Regions from separate parts of the Lysinibacillus sp. NPDC093197 genome, predicted to be linked through region 1. Evidence: riboswitches for the same ligand, from Rfam matches in the RefSeq annotation. Region 1 holds a riboswitch; the other holds the start of a gene.
What was found. Region 1 has a riboswitch for cobalamin ahead of ACIP9G_RS03510 (energy-coupling factor ABC transporter permease). Riboswitches for the same ligand answer to the same signal wherever they lie in the genome.
Positions count from the first base shown of each region.

Region 2: it holds a riboswitch for cobalamin, as region 1 does, so the genes downstream of both, ACIP9G_RS08890 (glutaredoxin family protein) here and ACIP9G_RS03510 (energy-coupling factor ABC transporter permease) in region 1, are expected to answer to the same signal.

Region 1 covers NZ_JBIVOH010000001.1:676,952-688,585, reverse strand. Annotated here, with positions in the region: gene ACIP9G_RS03530 (S8 family peptidase) at 1-2,664, opposite strand, end outside; gene ACIP9G_RS03525 (energy-coupling factor ABC transporter ATP-binding protein) at 2,795-3,631, opposite strand; gene cbiQ (cobalt ECF transporter T component CbiQ) at 3,628-4,401, opposite strand; gene ACIP9G_RS03515 (energy-coupling factor ABC transporter substrate-binding protein) at 4,405-4,677, opposite strand; partial or broken gene ACIP9G_RS03510 (energy-coupling factor ABC transporter permease) at 4,679-5,343, opposite strand; cobalamin riboswitch at 5,566-5,749, opposite strand; cobalamin riboswitch at 6,005-6,184, shown strand; gene ACIP9G_RS03505 ((2Fe-2S) ferredoxin domain-containing protein) at 6,323-6,694, shown strand; gene cobJ (precorrin-3B C(17)-methyltransferase) at 6,698-8,374, shown strand; gene ACIP9G_RS03495 (sirohydrochlorin chelatase) at 8,389-9,345, shown strand; gene cobK (precorrin-6A reductase) at 9,342-10,103, shown strand; gene ACIP9G_RS03485 (precorrin-8X methylmutase) at 10,116-10,775, shown strand; gene ACIP9G_RS03480 (cobalt-precorrin-5B (C(1))-methyltransferase) at 10,775-11,634, shown strand, end outside.
Region 2 covers NZ_JBIVOH010000002.1:609,784-614,358, forward strand. Annotated here, with positions in the region: gene nrdE (class 1b ribonucleoside-diphosphate reductase subunit alpha) at 1-1,244, opposite strand, end outside; gene nrdI (class Ib ribonucleoside-diphosphate reductase assembly flavoprotein NrdI) at 1,241-1,600, opposite strand; gene ACIP9G_RS08890 (glutaredoxin family protein) at 1,597-1,821, opposite strand; cobalamin riboswitch at 1,941-2,117, opposite strand; gene ACIP9G_RS08895 (ferrochelatase) at 2,657-3,565, opposite strand; gene ACIP9G_RS08900 (ABC transporter ATP-binding protein) at 3,655-4,443, opposite strand; gene ACIP9G_RS08905 (FecCD family ABC transporter permease) at 4,430-4,575, opposite strand, start outside.

The DNA.
Region 1 (11,634 bases):
TGATGTAAGTGAATATGGTTCGATGGAGCGGCCACCAAAATTAACAATTTTGATAACATAAGTTTTATCTTTTTTCAGAGCAATTGTTTTTGGATCGTCTTCATCAATTGTTACTCCGTAAAGTAGACCAATCAGCCCCGAATCATTCGCTAATGAAGAAAGTGGAAGCAATTCATTTGTTTCCTCATCATATTCAAATATAGTGCCAGTTGGCTCTTGATTATTTCCTTTTTTAATTTGGAAACCATAAATCGCATCTTCTGGAGCAGTAAATACGAAATAATCTTCATCATATTCAGTTTGGAAGTATGCTTTTTGATCTTCACCGATATTAAAAGGAATCGCATTCGCCATAATGAGATCCGCATCTAAACCATTTTCCTCAAAATCGGGACCTGAAAGAAGATTTAAAAAATTTTTTCCTCGTTCACGTTTTTTTGCTTTATTTGGAGCTGGTGCACCATCACTATTTTGTACATCGTCTTCAAGCATTGGCTCATCCAATGGAAGTCCGTCTTCATCTTCAGGAAGATGAACAATTTCTCCTTTTAACGTGTAAGGAATAATTGATTCATTCATGTTCGCTTTTTCCTCGTTATCAATACCGCCATTAAAGAGCATATCGATTGACACTGCGCCACTGTTGTCATTGGATACACTTAGTACATACTCTTCATCAGGGATTGCATCGAAAACGATACTTACACTTTCACCTTTTGCTGAGCTTGAAGATGCTTGTAATGGGTAGGGTGCATTTTCATTCCATTCGTCTTCATCTATTTGTTCTGTTGATATGTTATCCAAATCACTTTTTAAATAGATTTCCATTGATGCTGTAACACCAGGTAGACCAGATAAATCAAATTTCAATGTTGATGGTTGCGTTACTGAAAATGTAAAGTAATCTTGGTCACCTTGTTGATTGTCTGAGAGTAACGTATAATTTTCTCCTGCCGTACTAAATGGGAACTGTTGAATTTTATGTGCACTATCCATTGCTAATGAATCGATCGGTAATTCATTTGTCGTTTGCGCTGTGAAAATATAGTTTGATGCACCTTTTAAGCTATAGCCACCATTATGATCCTTAACGCCAATAAGAAGCGTTCCTGCTTGCTCTGCTTTATAAAGGTAGCCTTCTTGTTTTCCTGCGCGAACATCATTGACATTGATAGTTTCAGACTCATCTTTTTGACCTGTAGGGTAGAAGTATAAGTCAAATGCATAGTCATAGTTGCTAGCACCTTTTAATGATAGTTGAACATATTCACCTGCATCTAATTCAGTTTTATACCATTTCTTTTCATCTGGTAGCTTGAATTCGCCTTTTTCGGTATTCAGACTATTTTTATTAAGCACTTTGGCATTGGTTAGACGCTCTTCTTTTGTTTCAGAATAGCGCTCTGGTAGGTTGTTTAAATCGAAGTGCATTGCTTTTAATGGGTCGACGAGGCCATGTCCATAGGTTAGGTCGTAGCCTCTTTCACCTAAATCCTTTGCGGTCATTTCGAGTATTGCCTCTATTTCATGAGGCTTTAAAGTGGGATATTTTGATTTTAGTAGGGCTGCTACACCCGCAACTACAGGAGATGCCATTGAAGTCCCGCTAAATGCTGTGAAGGATGATCCCTTTTTTCGATCATAAACGGTACTATAAATATCTTCTCCTGGCGCAACTAAGTCCACTGATGGTCCATAGTTGGAATAGCTTGATAGTTTATTGCGTTCATTTGTAGAACCAACGCTAATGACACCTTCGAAAGAAGCGGGGAAGGAGTATTGATCTGTTGAATCATTACCCGCAGCAGCTACAATCGTAATGCCTTTATCGATTGCTTTTTTAACGGCTTCCTGCATTAGTGGAGATTCTCCGTAGCCACCGAGACTCATATTAATAACGTCAGCGTTTTGTTCAATAGCGTAAAGTATACCTTGTGCAATAACGAAATCATTTGCAGTTTGTTTGCCGTTAAAGACATCTATTGGCAGAATCTTTGCTGATGGATAAATACCATGTCCACCAAGCCCATTATCTTTAGTAGCTGCAATAATGCCTGCTACATGCGTCCCGTGTGGATCAGAAAATGAGGTATTGGCAGGCGTTGCTGCATTATAAGGTGGAAGCACTTGAGACTTCAAATCTGGATGTTTATAATCTACACCAGAATCGATAACTGCTACTTTGACCTCATGATTTCCTGCTAATGATAAAGCCTTATCAATTTGCAGTAGATTTATATGATACATATCCTTTTTCTTTGGATCGACTGCATTATTAAAGGATTGGTACTTGTAGCTTGGAGATACACTTTTGACTCCGTTTTGCTTGGCATAATACGAAACAGCCTCTGTTAATGTTATGCCTTTTTTTAGTTGGATTACTTCGTAACCTAATGAAGGAATCGATCGAATTACTTTTGAACCAATTTTACTATGTACGGTCTTCGCAAGACCCGAATGTTTGACGATAATAGTATCGGCACTAATCCATTCGTTTCCTCCTGTTTGATCGTTGAACTGCTTTAATGCTTGCCTTTTGTTGCTAGCGAGCATACTTGTCACCAATTCTGGGTTCTGTGGTGCTTCAGCAAAGGCAGAAGCAGCAGGAACCATTAGTGCAGAACATGCTACGACAGCGATTGATTTCATCACCCAGTTTTTCAATTGTTTTTCCTCCTTCAGTAAAATATGACATTTCACTATTTATAACGGATGGAAAATAGAAAAGTTTCATATCTCAATAAATTTTTTTCAATTGTTTTAAAATTGTTTGAGTGCCTGGCACCCAAACAATTTAGAGCTGCTCGATAAGTGTTTGTAAGTCTTCTTTTGATCGAGGCATAGGCAAGCCAACGTCAAATAACTTTTTGTTTTGTAAGGCGAGGGTTATTTCAAAAACCCATGGTCGTTCAAGATGGGCTAGTTCAAGTAACTTCTCTTGATAGAACAATTCGACCGGATCCCCATTGTAAATGACTTTCCCAGCCTCCATAACAATTATTTGATCCGCCCATTCATAAGCCAAAGCGATATCATGGGTTGCCAATAAAAAAGTTCGTTCCCCATTTTCTAATTTAGCTAAGTAATGTAAAAGTTGTGCAGCATAATAATTGTCTAGTCCAGCAGTCGGTTCATCTAATAGTAATACAGAAGGTTCCATTGCCAGCACACCTGCCATGGCAACACGTTTTTTCTGTCCGACGCTTAAAAAATGTATGGGCTTATCAAGTAATGACTCAACCTCTGTTTGTGCTACTGCCCAGGCGATTTTTTCCTCGATTTTTTCATGAGACCAGCCAAGATTTAATGGCCCGAAAGCGATATCTTGCTTTACTGTACCTGAAAAAAGTTGATTGTCAGCATCTTGGAATACGATGCCGACCTGCTGACGTAATGCGGATAATGCTTTTCTAGAATAGCTAAGCGCTTCGTTGCAAAACGTAATGTTGCCATCGGTCGGTTTTAAAATTCCATTTAGATGCTGAAATAGTGTTGATTTGCCAGCACCATTATGACCTAGTAGGGCGATTTTTTTCCCCTTTGGAATTTGCAATGAAATATCTGTAAGTGCCTCGGTACCGTCTGCATAAGCATATGATAAATGTTTAAGATCAAAATAAAGCTCTGTCATGAGAAAAAACCTCCATATATTACGAGGAATAAAAATATAAAAACAATTCCAAACCAGTTTTTCTTGCTATAACATACACTGTCTTGCCAATAAATAGATTCGCCACCACGTGCTTGCATCGCATTATTTAGTTCACGACTACGTTGAAACATTTCCGCAAACAATGCTGCAATAAGCATGGAAATCGACCGTAACCATTGCATAGGTGATTGATAGCCAAGGCGTGATTGTTGAGCAAGATGAATTTTTTGCATGCTATTTAAAAAGATGAAAATAAATCGATACGTTAGCTCTACTAATTCTACAAATAAAGCAGGCAGACGCCATTGACGTAAGACGTGACAAATAGATTGTACCGATGTCGTTAAAATTAAAAAGTATAAACAGCTAATACTGCCTAATACAGAGAACAATAGCTGCTGTGCTGTGATCAAGCTTTCATTTCCGATGAAAAAAGTCCAATTACTAAGAGAAAATGCCCAGAAATGTGCTGGGAGGTTACTTGAATTTGGTGCAATTGAAATCAAAATAGATAGTAAACTGGATAGCAGAAAAAATCCTGGTAACAGCAGTAATTTCGCATAATATTGGAAAGGGATTTTTGCGCCTAAAATGATAAAAGCACTCATTACAATAAATGTAATGAGTGAAATAAGTTCATCTCTCACGATAAGCGACAATAGCAGTAACCCCAAGGAAAACGTCATTTTTTCTAACGGATGAACGGACGCTAGTTTATTCATATAAGCATACTTATCAATGAGTAACATCGTTTAACCTTCCTTATGCTTGCCGCGCATATAGCCTACGAAATAGCCAATAAAGCCAGCACCAATCGCAGCCTGTAATACGAATAATAAGCTTTCAATTTCACCACTTGGTGGCTCCCATAAGCTTTCAAACCATGGTTCATATTCTGCATTAATTTCACCGATTGCAGCTTCAGCTTCTCCGTCTGCACCACCGAATTCTGCACCTTTTTGTACGAAAAGAGGGATGATTGCTAAAAGTACAACGACAGCTAGTAGCAGTAAATTTTTCTTCATCCTAATGTGCCTCCTTTGCTGAGAAAACACGTAGTGCCTTTAATTCGCTCACATTGTATTTTTTTAAGAAATTCATAACGATAACTGTTAAAATTCCTTCACTAATTGCTAGAGGGATTTGTGTTAAAGCAAAAATACCTGCAAATTTTGTGAATGAAGCCATAAAGCCTCCTACTTCAGAAGGGAAAGCCAATGCTAATTGAACTGAAGTGACAACATATGTACCTAAGTCCCCAAGCATCGTGCAAAAAAGACAGCAATAGAGAATGATAGACCGATTTTTTGAGAACCTTTAAAGACATAATACGCAATAATTGGTCCTACAATCGCCATAGAGAAAGCATTTGCACCTAAAGTGGTAATACCACCATGTGCTAAAAGTAATGATTGGAATAATAAAACGATTGTTCCAATCACACTCATGGCTAATGGTCCAAAAAGAACTGTACCAAGGCCAACACCAGTAGGATGTGAGCAACTTCCTGTTACTGATGGAATTTTCAGTGCCGATAAGACGAATGCGAATGCACCTGATAAGCCTAATATCATTTTCGTTTCAGGATTTTCGTCAATTGTTTTACGAATAGAACGTAATCCTAAAATAATAAATGGAATCGAAATAACCCACCAAAAAATCGCCCATTCAATCGGCAAAAATCCTTCCATGATATGCATGGCAAACGCTCGTTTTGGTACTAGTAAAAGAGCCACTAAGAAATAACTAAGTTTCCAAAAAGAAAATTTCAAAACCTTTCCTCCTCAACAGTAATTTTCGAATGTAGCGTGCGCAATAAAAAAAGCACTTCTCCGTTTCGGAAAAAGTGCATAGCTGAAAAAGCAAATAGAACTGTCATTTGCCAAGCCGCACACCTCTCCTCGTAGGTTGAAACGATCACGATTTTCTCGGCAGGTCTCCTGGCTTTAGTTCAACATTTTATAGGCCTTCCCGTCCTATGGACAGTGACATTTTCTATAAAATTCCCTAGTACAGTGGCGGGACCGCGCCGGACTTGAACCGGCTTCCCTTTTAAGCGAAATGTATACACTTCGCACCGAAAAAAGATGAAGTTGTGAGTTTTCACGAAGAAGTGTAACATGTTTTTCCAATCATAAGCTATCCTTTTTTTTGTAAAAAATTTTTTATAAAATAACAATCTAGAAAATTCAGATAAATGTCAGAGAAAATCTATCAATTTTAATGAAATATTTGTTGAAATTTTATTAAAAATCTAATAAATAAAAAAGAAATGTTGAAAAGTATAAAAATGATAGGCTATGATAGAAACAGTTTTATATTCGTTTTATTAACATTTCATTTTAAAATTTAAATATAAATCCATCATTAAGTGCTCGATATACTTCGAGATAATAGGGAAATCGGTGTAAATCCGATACAGCCCCCGCTACTGTAATAGCTGATGAAATCGCAATGCCACTGAAAACTTGGGAAGGCGCGAAAGTAAGAGGAAGCTTAAGTCAGGAAACCTGCTTAGTTGATGATATGCAAACTTTTCGGAGGGAGAAGTGAAGCGAGAGCGGATACGTGTATATTCGTTTTTATTTTGGCTTCTATAAAACCTTTACTCTTCGATATCGAGTAAAGGTTTTTTCTTTTTCCTAAAAGTAGAATGAGGGGAGAAAAGCAATGACAACTTGGAATTTAGAGGGCATGAAAACCCATCTTTTTATTTGTAATGGTAGTAGTTGCATGAAAAAAGAAGCTGAGGAAATTACGCTCGCAATACGAGACGAAATAGAGAAATTAGCACTCGATAAGGAAATACATACGACAAGAACGCGTTGTAATGGCAGATGTAAAGATGCTTGTGTTGTGATCGCGTACCCACAGGGAAATTGGTATCGTGTACCAACAGTTGAGCATGGTAGAACACTTGTAAAAGATTTAAACCATGATTCTTTACACAGCGAGCATGTTTTTACACTGACAGAAGGTACGTTGCAACGTACCCCACAAACAACAGCCATTAAAGGCATCGACAAGGTGAAAGAGGGGTAAAAAATGGCGCAAAAAGGAAAGATTTTTGTTGTAGGCTTTGGACCTGGAGATTTCAAGCATATTACGACACGTGCTGTAGAGGCATTACAACAAAGTGAATTTATTATCGGTTATAAAACGTATGTTGAGCTCATTCAAGATTTAGTAAGTGCGAAGTCGATTGTTAGTACTGGTATGACAGAAGAAGTGTCACGAGCACAAGAAGCGGTACGTCAAGCGGAGGCTGGAAATATCGTTTCTGTTATTTCGAGTGGTGACTCAGGCGTATATGGGATGGCTGGACTTGTATATGAAGTACTAATTGAGCTTGGGTGGACGGAAGCAACAGGTGTTGAAGTCGAAATTGTGCCAGGAATTTCTGCTATTAATTCGTGTGCAAGTTTGCTAGGCGCACCGATTATGCATGATTCTTGCACGATTAGTTTAAGCGATCATTTAACACCTTGGAATTTAATTGCAAAGCGTGTGGAAGCTGCGGCGATGGCCGATTTTGTCATTGCGTTATATAACCCAAAAAGTGGTCGCCGTACACGTCAAATTGTAGAAGCACAACGGATTTTACTAGAATATCGATCACCGGATACACCTGTAGGACTTGTGAAAAGTGCCTACCGTGATCGTCAGGAAATAACGATGACGACTTTAGCAGAGATGCTCGAGCATGATATCGGCATGTTAACTACAGTTATTATTGGAAATTCATCGACATTTTTCTATGACAATAAAATGATTACACCGCGTGGCTATCAGCGCAAATATACACTTGGAGAAGAAAAACAGCCTTTACGTCCACACCAGCGTTTAAGAGAAGAAAATGAGCCGTGGGCAATGAACCAAGAAACAGGTACTGCAAGTCATGACTTTGCTGCAGATCCAAATGCAGGACGTCTGAAAAGTAGTATTGCGATAGCACCTGCGCCTGTATCGGTACAAGAAAAATCATCTCTAGAAATGGCAGCAACTGCACTAGCCATGGTGAAAGGAACAACTGTCACAAAGGCTACAACGAAGTTAGTTCAGCAAAAAATGGAGTCGATTTTTGAACTTGCTGTTAGTCCTGGGGTAGCGAATAAATTTTTCACTCCACAGCAAATGATGACGTTAGCTGAAGTTGTGGGAGATGAAGGCACGATGGAATATACACCTGACCATCAAATTCATTTAAAAATTCCAACGACAGAGCCAGAAATTATTACTGAAAAGTTAAGAGAAGTAGGCTTTTTACTCGCACCAATTGGGGATGTGCTGTCATTAAAGGCTTGTGACTTCTGTTATGGCGAGAAGGCAGATTCAATTCCATATGCAGAGGAGATTCAAGCAAAGCTTGGTGGGTTGTCGTTGCCTAAAACGCTGAACATTGGCTTTAATGGCTGTGGCATGGCGTGTTATCGTGCAGTATTTGACGATATAGGTATCGTCTACCGGAAAAGTAAATTTGATGTTTTTATCGGTGCGAAACCAGTAGGGCGTACTGCACATGCAGCACAGCCAGTTGTAGAGGGACTAGAGCCAGAACAGCTTATTCCGCTTATTACAGACATTATTGAGGAATATAAGGCAAATGCACATCCAAATGAACGCTTATTTAAGTACTTCAAACGGGTGAAAAAAATATTGCATTTTACGTATCAAGATATGTCGTCAAAAATAAAAGTAGAGCCAGCTCCGTGCGGCGACTAGTGAGGAGATAAAAGATGAAAGCAATTTTATTTGTTGGCCATGGTAGCCGTTTAGCAGCAGGAAATGACGAGGTACGAACGTTTATAGAGCAAATGACGCCACGTATCGATGAAAGCTTTTTAGTAGAAACATGTTTTTTAGAGTTTGCCTCGCCAAACATTGAAGATGGTATAACGAATTGTGTGAAGAAGGGTGCTACAGAGGTACATGTAATCCCGATTATTTTACTTCATGCTGGTCATTCAAAAATGCATATTCCAGCAGAAATCGAACATGCACGTGAGCATTATCCAAATATTACATTCACGTATGGACAAACAATCGGTATTCATGACGAAATTTTTGCTATTTTAGAAGACCGCTTAGCAGAAATCGACTTCAATACTGAGGAAGAACATAAAGATACTGCTATTTTATTAATTGCACGTGGTGGCAGTGACCCAGCGGCAAATGGTGATTTTTATAAAATTACACGTTTGTTATGGGAAAAACTAAACGTTCAGTATGTGGAAAGCGCATTTATGGGCGTGACAGATCCGCGTGTTGAAGAAGGCATTGAACGCTGTGTCAAGCTCGGTGCTAAAAAAATTATTATGCTACCGTACTTTTTATTCACAGGTATTTTAATGGAACGTATGAATGGCATGTGCAAGCAATTTAATGAGCAATATCCTGACTGTGATATCCAAATTGCTAATTATTTTGGCTACCATGATCGTTTACAAAATGTGTTGTTAAACCGTATTGAACAAGCTGTGAATGGTACATCAACAGGTATGCAGGATTTAGAAAATTATCGTGCTTATGCGGCGGTACATGGACATGCGCATCATCATCACCATCATGACCATGATCACGACCATGACCACCATCACGACCATGACCATGACCATGACCATGACCACCATCATGACCACGAGCATGATCACCATCACGATCATCATCACCATGACGAGGAGCTAGTAAAATGATTTTCATGTTAGCTGGTACGAGCGATGCAAGGAATCTAGCACTTGAATTGCAGTCAGTGGGCTATGCGATTACGGCTACAGTTGTTACTGATTCGGCTGCTACAAGCCTTGCAGAGGTAGGTCTACCACATTTAGTTGGTAGACTAACTGCTGAGGAAATGGCAGCAATACTTACAGAACAAGGGTATCGCTTAGTTGTCGATGCCTCACATCCATTTGCAGAGGAAGCTTCTAAAAATGCGATGGCAGCAGCAAAGAGTGCTGGTGTTCCATACATTCGTTATGAACGCGCAAATGAACATTACGAACACCCTCTTATTACCGTTGTTAAAGATTATGAGGAAGCAGCACAGTTAGCAGCTGTAAAACGAGGCGTGATTATGCTGACAACTGGCAGTAAAACACTTGCAACGTTTACAAAGGTGTTACAAGGCTTAGAAAATACACGTGTTATTGCACGTATGCTTCCTCGCCTTGATAATATGGAAAAATGTGAAGCACTCGGTGTGGCGCAAAGAGATATTGTTGCTATTCAAGGTCCCTTTTCAAAAGAATTAAACGAAGCACTATTTCGTCAATACGATGTTACATTGATGATTACAAAAGAAAGTGGCAAAGTCGGCTCAGTCGATGAAAAGCTAGACGCTGCACTTGCCTGTGGTATTGAAACGATTTTAATCGCACGACCAAATATTCAATATGGCCAACAATACTCCTCATTTGAGGAAGTACTACAAGCTGTACAACACAAACTTTAGGAGGCAAACCAAATGGATTTCAAAACAGATTTCAAACCATTAACAGTAGACCCAGACAAAATTTATGATTATAGTTTCTCGATAATTGCAGAGGAAATGGGCGAACATGATTTTACAGAAGATGAGTGGAAAATTGTCCGTCGTATTATCCACGCTTCTGCTGACTTCGAATTAGGACGTAGCGTCATTATTACACCAGGTGCAATTGAAGCAGGCATTAAGTCGATCCTTGCAGGTCGTCATGTCATTGCTGATGTACAAATGATTGAAAGTGGTTCAGGAAAAAAACGTTTCCAAAAGCATGGTGGGGATTTACACTGCTATATCGCAGATGAAGACGTTTCGATTGAAGCGAAAAAACAAAATACAACGCGTGCCATAATCTCAATGCAAAAGGCAACAAAATTACACGAAGGTGGCATTTATGCAATCGGAAATGCACCGACAGCCTTACTAGAGTTAATTCGCTTAATTAAAGAAGGCTTAGCGAAACCGGACTTAATTATTGGCATGCCAGTAGGCTTTGTGTCAGCAGCAGAGTCGAAAGAAGAGCTTTTAAAGCTAGAGGGGATTCCTTATATTACAAATGTTGGACGTAAAGGCGGTAGTACAGTGACGGTTGCTGCTTTAAATGCCGTTTCATTATTAGCGGACGAACAGGCGAAAAAATAATGGAGCGGAAGCCAAAAAAGGATCCTAAAGACATGCGTCACGGTTATACAACGGGAGCCTGTGCAACTGCAGTTACGAAAGCGGCATTATTAGCACTCATAACAAATGAAGAGCAGGAAACGAGTACGATTCATTTGCCAATAGGGCGAGATGCAACATTTACAATTGAAAAATGTACGTTTGGAAGCAACGTAGTAAGCTGTGAGACGATTAAGGATGCTGGTGATGATCCAGATGCGACACACAAAGCCCTTATTATTGGCACGGTAAGTTGGGCTGATACACCAGGGATACATTTAGATGGCGGTATTGGCGTCGGGCGAGTAACAAAGCCCGGCTTACCTGTTGCTGTTGGAGAAGCAGCGATTAACCCTGTACCACGTAAAATGATACATAGTACCGTGCAAGATGTGCTTGAAGAGTTTCAAATTAATCGCGGCGTTAATGTTGTTATTTCTGTACCAGAGGGCGAGGAAATTGCAAAAAAAACATTAAATGGACGGCTTGGCATTATTGGCGGCATTTCCATTTTAGGCACAAGGGGAACCGTCGTGCCTTTTTCGAGTTCTGCGTATATGGCAAGTATTGTTCAAGCTATTAGTGTCGCAAGGGCAGCTGGCTGTGAACATGTAGTTATAACAACAGGTGGGCGTAGTGAAAAGTTTGGGATGGCCCAATATCCTACCTTACCTGAGGAAGCGTTTATTGAAATGGGTGATTTTGTCGGCTTTACATTAAAGCATTGTAAACGACTTGGCATTAAGCAAGTATCGCTCGTTGGGATGATGGGGAAATTTTCAAAGGTGGCTCAAGGGGTAATGATGGTGCACTCCAAAAGCGCAGCCATTGATTTTAATTT
Region 2 (4,575 bases), on a different contig from region 1:
GCATGAATATCAATTGAACCTAGGTTACACGATACATCCAGCCCGTATTCATTTGGTTCATTTTGGTCAGAAATTATACTTGTTTCTTGTACTTGTAGAATTTCTGTACATAGGTTTGACATTTTTACACGGCCTATATTTTTAAGTGGATGTACATCGTTGACATTATCATCAAAAATTTCGAAAGGATAGCCTGATTCAAATTGGGCTTTTTTCACTTCTGTATAAAGTCGACGAGCATTCAAGCGTTTAATTTTACGGATATTCGGGTTATCTAGTAACTCGTAATACATCTCAGTAATTGAGATTTCAGACATCCGTTTACCATATTCTTTATAAATATCATATGGGCTAAACAACACAATATCTTTATCACGTTTCATAAGTTCAAAGAAAATACTTGGAATAATAATACCTGTTGATAGTGTTGCTAGACGGATTTTATCATCCGCATTTGGCTTTTTCGATGAAATAAAATTTTCTATATCTGCGTGGAAAATATTTAGATAGACAACGCCAGAGCCGTTTCGTTGTCCAAGCTGATTCGAATAGCTAAAAGAATTTTCTAAAAGTTTAGCAACTGGGATAACACCACTTGCACGATTTAAAATTTCTTTAATTGGATCACCTAATGGACGTAAATCTGTTAAGTTTACCCCCACTCCACCTCCAAGGCGAGATAGCTCCAAACAATAACCAATATTTTCAGCAATACTATTCATTGAATCGTCCATTGATAGTTTAAAGCAGCTTACTAATTCGCCACGCGCTTTTTTCCCACTGTTTAATGCAGTTGGCGTTGCTGGTTGGTACGCTTCCATCATTGCCTCAACAGAACGTTCTGCTAACACAGTGTTCCCTTGTGCTAAATATAAAGCGATGATAACAATACGATCTTCATATTTTTCTAAAATTTCTTCTCCGTCACGACTTTTCATTGCGTAGCTATCATAAAATTTACTCGCACTCATAAATGAAGGGAAACGGAAATTGTAATCGTATGCTTTTTTGTATAGATGTTTAATAAAATCTATATCATACATGTCGATAAATTGTTTCTCATAGTAACCCTCATCGACTAAATAGCGAATTTTTTCTTCAATATCAATAAAATAACGTAGACGCACATTTACATATTCTAAAAAATAACGGCGTGTTGCTTCACGGTCCTTTTCAAGCTCTAATTGACCTGTCGTGCTATAGCGATTAAGCACCTCATTATTAAGCTTTAAATATGTTTTCATCCCTTCACCCTCGTTTCATAAAACATTTGTATTACTTCATAATCAGCCTGATATCCCCGTAAATCTAATTTACATACTAACGGGACCTTATAGGCTTCTGCAATTTTCTCACCAGCTCCGCCAAACACATGATGTCCAAAATTACTATTACCACTAACAGCTACTCCCTTGCAAAATTCCTTGTTTTGCTCTAAAAAGCGGGCTACTTTTGCAGGAATATCACCTAAGCCGTCTGTGTATGTAATTAAAAGATAGGGCTCAGTCAACAATAATCCATCATAAATTTCAATTGACTCACCATCTAATTTAGTAACAATACTTCGCACATTACCTGTACGACTGGCATAAACGATCATATTGCAATCATCTCAATTTGAGAAACAATTTCTTTGACATCTCCTATAAATGTGTCATTTACTTCAAGAACAGGCACACTTAAAAAACCTGCGTCCATAATTTTTTGTTTTGCTTGTTCGTCATGATCAATATTCACAATTTCTGCCTCAAGTCCTGCACGTTGTAATTCCGATTTGACCCAAAGACATTTTGGGCATATAGTTTTAGTATAAAGTTTCATTTTAAATTCCCTCTTTTCATAATATAAAAAGGCTATCTCTCGGGAGAGACAGCCTAAGTTAGAAACGTAAAAAAGCCAAAGAATAGTCACGTCCCCATTTCTTATTCCCCGAAGAAAGGTTGATTTGTTTTATGATAGGCAGGTCTCCTGGCTTTGCTTCATTCTCTGATATCCTTCCCATACCAACGCACAGTGGATTAAATCATCGTCAGCTTAACAGTTGCGGGGACAGCGTCGGATATACCGAACTTCCCTATTAAACTACATATAGTAGTACCTACATAAAACGAACACAATATATTGTTATTGAACACAATTAAGTGTACCATCCTTCAAGTAAAAAGTAAATCCAGAAAAGTGAATTCTTTATAGTGTAACTTTTCATTATATTCTTTAGGAAGAACAAACTGTTAATAAATGAAAACGACTAGCTAGTTAAGCATAATAAACAACATAGTTAGTAGTTCCAAAGAATTATAGCTTGATTTATAGAGATTATTCATAGAATCTCAAGGAATTATTATGCTACCTACTGCAGCCTATATTAAACTGAAGATTATATTTAATATACTTCTTAATATAAGTTTATATCTGTTAAACCATTTTAGCCACTATCGTAAGCCCTATTACTTTTTAGAAAAAAGATTTTAAAATGAACCTGCCGTATGTTCGATTTCATTTTTAATCATTTTGTAGCGATCAAACCTGTCTTTGTTGTTTTGCACTCGTTTGCTTTTCTAATTAAAAACAAATAGCCATCTGACATCAATGAAATCTCGACATCAGATGGCAATATAAGTTTTAAGCATGACTACACGTAATGGTACCGACTAGCTCAGTTATGAGCTGGAATAAATGACTCGACAATGGCAGCTAAAGCTTGAATGGTATCATAGCTATCACCTGGAAACTCCGATTTGGCAAATTCTACTTGAAGTTCCTCACATAATCTATGACATTCATATCCGACTTCAAAATAAGACTCAATATCCGCTGAAAGGGAAAGGAGCTCACAAGTGACGATACCTTGAGCACCCTCGCCTTGTAATGAATTAATTTTATCTTTTACATTTGGACCTAGCCAGTCACCTTTCCCATGACCGCTTCGATATGTAATATGCCAGTTATCAATTTGAACTGCTTTTGAAATGGCTTCGGCTAATTCGGAAAACTGACGTACATAGTTTTCGTTTTTTTCGGGATCAATTGGTTGACTATGGACGGTATATAAAACATGCGTCTGTGCTCGTTTTTCAACTGGAATCCATTCAAATGCACGTTGAACACGATCTTTATATACAGCAAGTAATTCATCGTTTAAATGCCAATTTTTCGCATGAATGACCTTAACGTCATGAGAAGCTAATAACGTACTAACTTCATCATGAAACGCTGCAGCACCTGTAGACATAATCGGATTTACAGGTAGCGTAATAAAGGTTGTAATACCATCTTCAAGCATTGTGTCAACAACATCTGGAATATAAGGTTCTGTATGTTTGTATGCATTATATACTTTTACAGGCTGTGTTAAGCGATTCTGTAAAGAATGTTCCAGCCCTTTAGCAATACGCCCCGTATTTGCTGCTAATGGATCAACACCGCCTAATTTTTTAAATTGTGCCGTAACGTTTTCAATCACGTGTGGTGGTGGTGTTTTACCTTTCATTATATGTGTAAAATAAGGTGTTACATCGTCTAAAGATTTCGGTGCGCCATAAGCGTAATAAATTATACCAATCATATTTTAAATCTCCTTTTCTTCATTATAATAAGTTAATTTTTATGGGTGTTGTAGTTGCTGCATATTTCTACCCGAAACATGAGCTTTCATCATTTGCAAGAACTTGAGCACAATTTTACCGGGGTAAAGATTGGATTTCCATCTTGCATATAAATTTCAGCATCAATTTCAAAAATTGTTTGAAACATTTCTTTACATAATACACAATGTGGTGAATCGTCGTAATGTATTTTTCCTTTCTTTAGTACAATCAGCCGTTCACTATTTTGTGCAGCTTGGTTAATATCATGTAACACCATAATAACGGTCATATTGTATTTATGATTTAACTCTTTTACAAGCTCCATCACTTCTAATTGATGTGCAATATCTAGATATGTTGTTGGTTCATCTAGCAGTAACACTTTAGGATGCTGCGCTACAGTCATTGCAATCCAAGCACGTTGTCGTTCACCTCCAGACATCGAAGGCAGAACACGATTTTGCAAGTCTTTCAATCCAGTTACATCAATCGCCCAATCGACAATTTCTTTATCCTCTTTTGACAGGACCGTCTTCCCTCCGCTATGCGGATGACGCCCAAACTCTACTAACTCGCGCACTGTTAAATCTAATTGATGACTATTCATTTGCGGGAGCATCGTTAGTGTTTTAGCCACTTCTTTCGACTTCATTTCATGAATGTTTCGTTCATCTAAAAATACTGTACCACTATTTGGTTTTAAAAGACGTGAAATCACACGTAATAATGTTGATTTCCCCGAGCCATTTGGACCTATTAAACTAACAACTTCTCCTTCATTGATCTTCAAGGTAATATCATCTAACTTGAACTTGGTGAACTCATGTTGATATTGAATGTGCTCAGTTCGTAGCAATGGAATTCCCCTTTCTATGAATTAAATAAAGGAAATACGGCCCACCAATAAATGCTAGTAAAATGCCAACAGGAAACTCAATAGGATCAAATACTGTTCTCGCAATTGTATCAGCGAAAACAACAAGTAAGC